DNA from 2 places in the Aquimarina sp. BL5 genome. Region 2 is predicted to be linked to the other one. Evidence: riboswitches for the same ligand, from Rfam matches in the RefSeq annotation. Region 2 holds a riboswitch; the other holds the start of a gene.
What was found. Region 2 has a riboswitch for cobalamin ahead of D1818_RS23505 (TonB-dependent siderophore receptor). Riboswitches for the same ligand answer to the same signal wherever they lie in the genome.
Positions count from the first base shown of each region.

Region 1: another riboswitch for cobalamin. It lies ahead of D1818_RS17220 (ferredoxin); the one in region 2 lies ahead of D1818_RS23505 (TonB-dependent siderophore receptor).

Region 1 is NZ_CP031963.1:4,118,757-4,121,222, forward strand. It holds gene cbiB (adenosylcobinamide-phosphate synthase CbiB) at 1-479, shown strand, start outside; gene D1818_RS17215 (AAA family ATPase) at 472-1,002, shown strand; cobalamin riboswitch at 1,019-1,224, shown strand; gene D1818_RS17220 (ferredoxin) at 1,305-2,105, shown strand; gene cobA (uroporphyrinogen-III C-methyltransferase) at 2,108-2,466, shown strand, end outside.
Region 2 is NZ_CP031963.1:5,579,841-5,582,306, reverse strand. It holds gene D1818_RS23505 (TonB-dependent siderophore receptor) at 1-1,460, opposite strand, end outside; cobalamin riboswitch at 1,536-1,778, opposite strand; gene D1818_RS23500 (bifunctional adenosylcobinamide kinase/adenosylcobinamide-phosphate guanylyltransferase) at 1,862-2,365, shown strand; gene cobT (nicotinate-nucleotide--dimethylbenzimidazole phosphoribosyltransferase) at 2,366-2,466, shown strand, end outside.

The DNA.
Region 1 (2,466 bases), 1.5 Mb from region 2:
GTGTTATTGCGCCTTTATTCTATTTTTTGATTTTAGGAGTTCCAGGAGCAATGGGGTATAAGATGATCAACACTTTAGATTCTATGATTGGATATAAAAACGATCGTTATATACAGTTTGGTAAATTTGCCGCAAAATTAGATGATGTTGTTAATTATATTCCTGCTCGAATTACTGCACTACTAATATTAGTTGTGAGGTTTAAATTAAGCGGACTTTCTTTTCTGTTTAGAGAAGGAAAAAAGCATAGTAGTCCTAATGCTGGCTATCCAGAAGCTGCTCTGGCATATGTGTTAAACTGCCAATTCGGAGGGCCAAATTATTATCACGGAAAATTGGTTAAGAAACCTTTTATAGGCACTAATAATCGTGAAATTAAACACGAAGAAATTAAAACAGTAAGCCAAATTAATTATGCGGTAAGTATTGTTTTTTGTCTCTTAATTATTGGAGTTTTAGTATTATTTCGATATGCATAGTTTTCAAAAAAAACACATTATTACGGGCGCTCCAGGTACTGGGAAAACGACATTGATAAATATTCTAAAGAAAACCATACCTTGTATGGATGAGGTCGCTAGAAAAGTAATTATTGATGAGCAAAAAAACGATAAAAATGGTATGCCTTGGGGAGATATTGATCGATTTACGGATCTTGTATTTAGACATACAAATCAAGAACTATTGAATACTGATACGTTAATTTGCGATAGATCTTTGTTAGATTTGGAAGCTTATTTAATGTTGGAAAACAAAGCTATCCCAAAGTACTTAATTAGTTTTCCTTATCAAGAAACGTATCATAAAATTGTTTTTTTTGCACCAACTTGGTTTGAGATCTATTGTAAAGATGGACAACGATTACAGGATTTTGAATATTGTTTGAGATTAGAAAAATCCCTTTTAGAACAGTATAAAAACAAAGGATTCGAAATTATAATATTGCCTAAATATTCCCCTCTGAAAAGAACAAAATTCATTTTAGAAACTATTTACTCTTAAATCAAAAATTAACGATACATTTGTGTTGCTTTTTGGTTTCTTGTTCTTTTAGATTTAAGAATATAGAATTAAAAGGGAATTTGGTGAGAATCCAAAACTGTTCCCGCAGCTGTAAGCTCTACAAAAAGCTTTTAACATATATGTCACTGTCCACTACAAGCGGATGGGAAGGCGTTAAAAGTAGAGTGAGTCAGAATACCTGCCTAAAGCAAAACATAATTTAAACTTTCGGGATAAAAGTTAAAGTGTTCGACTGCCTATTTTTTAGGCTTCCTACTCTAGCTATCCCATAATTTAAAAAAATGGGTAAAAACATAGCAAATACAACAAATACTTTCTTCTTTTGTGATGGAGGATCTTGTCAAAAAGCAGGTTCAGAGGAAGTAATTAGAGCAGCAAGAGCTTATTTACGTAATAACGAACTTTGGGATACTACCCATACTATTAAAACTAGATGTAATGGAAGATGTGAAGATGCCCCTACTTGCATTGTACATCCAGGTGAATGTTGGTACAAAGAACTAACACCAGAAAAAATAATTCCTATTGTAAAAAGACATCTCAATAATGAAAACCCTATCGAAACTGAGCTATTGTACCAAAAAGGATGGGAACAACAATTTTCTAACAAAGAAAGAACTCCCATAAAACCAAAACCTTTTGAATTAAAAGATGACGCAGAGTTGGGAGAATGTTATATCACCAAAGGATTTAGTTCTGACCAATATTTATACCCGTTATTTTTATATCTGGTAGAAAACCCAAAAGGAGTGCTGCTTTATATGGCTGATAGAAGTCCCATTTCGTTTGAAGAAATAGATACGATAGTATATACAAAGGCATACACACTTGAACTACATACCAAAACAGAAAGTATTGGATTAACGATTGCAGCAGTTCCTAAAGAAAATATGGAATTGCAAAAATCAAAAATTTCTAGTACAGAATATTTTCATCAGAAAGGAACAGAACAAACAGGTATTCGTTTCAAAAATAAATTTGGAGAAGTTTTAGGGAAAATTGAATTTGATTCTGCCGAGAGCAAAGCTTGGGAGTATTGTAAAAAAATTCAATTACAAAATACAAGCTTAGTTTTAGTGTAGTTATGAATACTCATATCTCTATATTAGGCTTAGGTTGGTTGGGGTTGCCGCTTGCGTTGCAACTTCAAAAAAGTGGGTATTCAATTAATGGAAGCACAGCTGAATTGGCTGCGTTAAAATCATTATGTAAGTATTCATTTCCCACAAGCAGAATAAAAATTGAATCCGATAGAATTATTGGAGATTGGGAGTCTTTTATAGATGAAACATCGACGCTTATTATCAATTTTCCTCCAAAACGTATTGATAACATAGAAGTCGTACATCCACTTCAGATCGAACAGATTATAAAACATACACCTAGATCCACAAAGGTTATTTTTGTAAGCTCTACATCAGTATACCAAGATAGTAATAATCT
Region 2 (2,466 bases):
TCTGATTTTCTATTAAAGTATACTACACTTATGGTAGCTCTTTTTTCGTGAGATAGTTCTATCCCTCCTTCTATGGTTCTACTTTCTTCTGGCTCTAAATCAGGATTTCCACTAAAAAAAGCAGTATCAAACAATTGAAATAATGACGGTGTAATATAGGCTGTACTATACGATGCTAATGCTTTGATATAATTCCCTCCGAAAGTATATGTAAACGATGGATTAATATTATAAACTAAATGGTTACCATAAGCACTATGAATATTTAGTCTTCCTCCTGCATTAACATTCAACCCAAATTTAGATACATATACTAAATTGATATAGGGATCAATAATATCAAAATCCGCTTCATTATCATTAATCGTTTGTACTAAATCATCACTTCCAAAAGGAATACTAAAAAGATTAAAGTCACTATAAGAACCATTTGCACCAACTACAGTGTATAATGTATTATTAAAGTTATACTTATTATAAGCATCAAACGTATAAATCTTACTTTCATATCTGGAAGGAAAACCAGACATAAATTCTCTTTCTAATAATGCATAACTATCTACAAAGGTGAAGCTTCCATTAGGGTATTTTGCTTCCCAAAATGACCCACCTCTTAATTGACGGCTATCAAACTGGTTATCTGCATCAAATCCTGCGCCTCCATCAAAATCGGTCTTATATTGATCTAAGTTTCCAAAAAAATGAAACTTAAAATTCTTGCTCCACTGATATCCCAATTTGGCCGAGACATTAAATTTATTGTAAGCATCACTTTCCGCTCCTTCAGCCTCTGCTGCCGATAGACCATCCGTTGATTGATGAGCAAGACTTCCTAAATAACTTACTTTACCTATGGTTCCGTTGATAGATGCTGAGTTTACAAACTCATTTATGTCATAGTCCTGATCATCCTGTGATTGATTGGTACCGATACTAGAAGAAAATTGTCCTGATATTGCATCTTTTCCTTCAGACTTTGTAGTAATATTAATTACTGCTGCCGCGGCTCCAGAACCATATAATGTACTAGAAGCTCCTTTTAGAATCTCTATAGATTCGATTTGGCTAGTAGATAATAATCGAAGATCATAATCCCCCGCTGACGTAGAGGGATCACTTACGGTAACTCCATCAATTCTAATCACTACCTGTCGATTTCGCCCACCACGCACATAAACTCCCAATGGTTCTCCTGCCGCATTATTACTCCCGTTTACATAAACTCCCGCTACTCTATTTAAAACTGTGGCTACAGATTGTCCCTGACTGCGTTCTAATTCTTCAGAGGTAATTTTGGTAATTACCTTACCACTTTGTTCTCTTTTTAGTTTAAATTTAGAATCAGAAAGTACCACCTCCTCTAATTCGTTTACTTTTTCTTCTTTTATTGAATCTTGCGCCGAAACAACCTGAGCCCCTAACATAATTAGTGTAGCCCCAAAAAACACTTTTTTGTTCATTTCCTAAATGACTTAATTTTACAATTACCGGAAAAAAGTATGCAGTTTACCCATACCTAAACTTCTATCCCGAAAGTTTAACATAATGAATTAGGCAGGTCTCCTGGCTTGCGTCTTGTTATTTACCTTCCCATCCGCCAGAGGCGTACAGTGGTTATAAAGAATTAATAACAAACATCCGTCATAGACGAACACAGCTTACAGTTGCGGGAACAGCTCAGGATTTATTAATTCTAAATTCAGAATTCATTCACCTGATTCCCTTTTAATCCTTCACACTATGAAAAGTGTGTCAGAACCAAAATTCTGCGCGAATGTATCATATTTCTTCGAAAATGCATTCGCTTTACCGAATAAATTACTTTTACTAGTATCTTTGCGCTCTTTAAAACCTATTACATATGTTGTATTACATTACTGGTGGAGAGCGTTCAGGCAAAAGCAGCTATGCTCAGAATCTTGCCTTAGAACTTTCAGACAGTCCAACATACATAGCTACATCAAGGGTTTGGGATGGCAATCATCGAAAACGTATTGATCGGCATATTGCAGATCGCGATAGTAGGTGGACCTCCATTGAGGAAGAAAAAAAACTATCTAAAGTAATAAAAAAAGATGCGGTTGTCGTTATCGATTGTGTAACGCTATGGCTTACCAATTTTTTTGTGGATACTAAAAATGATATTGAACTTTCTCTATCTCAAGCAAAAACAGAATTTAATCAACTTCTGAAAATCAATGCAACTGTTATCATCATATCCAATGAAATCGGAATGGGTGTTCACGCAACCACTGAAATAGGCAGAAAGTTTACCGAATTACAAGGCTGGATGAATCAGCATATTGCTAAGCAAGCTGATCAAGCAATACTAATGGTATCCGGAATACCAGTAAAAATAAAATAAATGAGTTTTGATATTACTCCATTAGACAAATCGTTAGAGAATACAATTCAACATAAGATTAACCTAAAAACCAAACCTCTTGGTTCTTTAGGTATATTAGA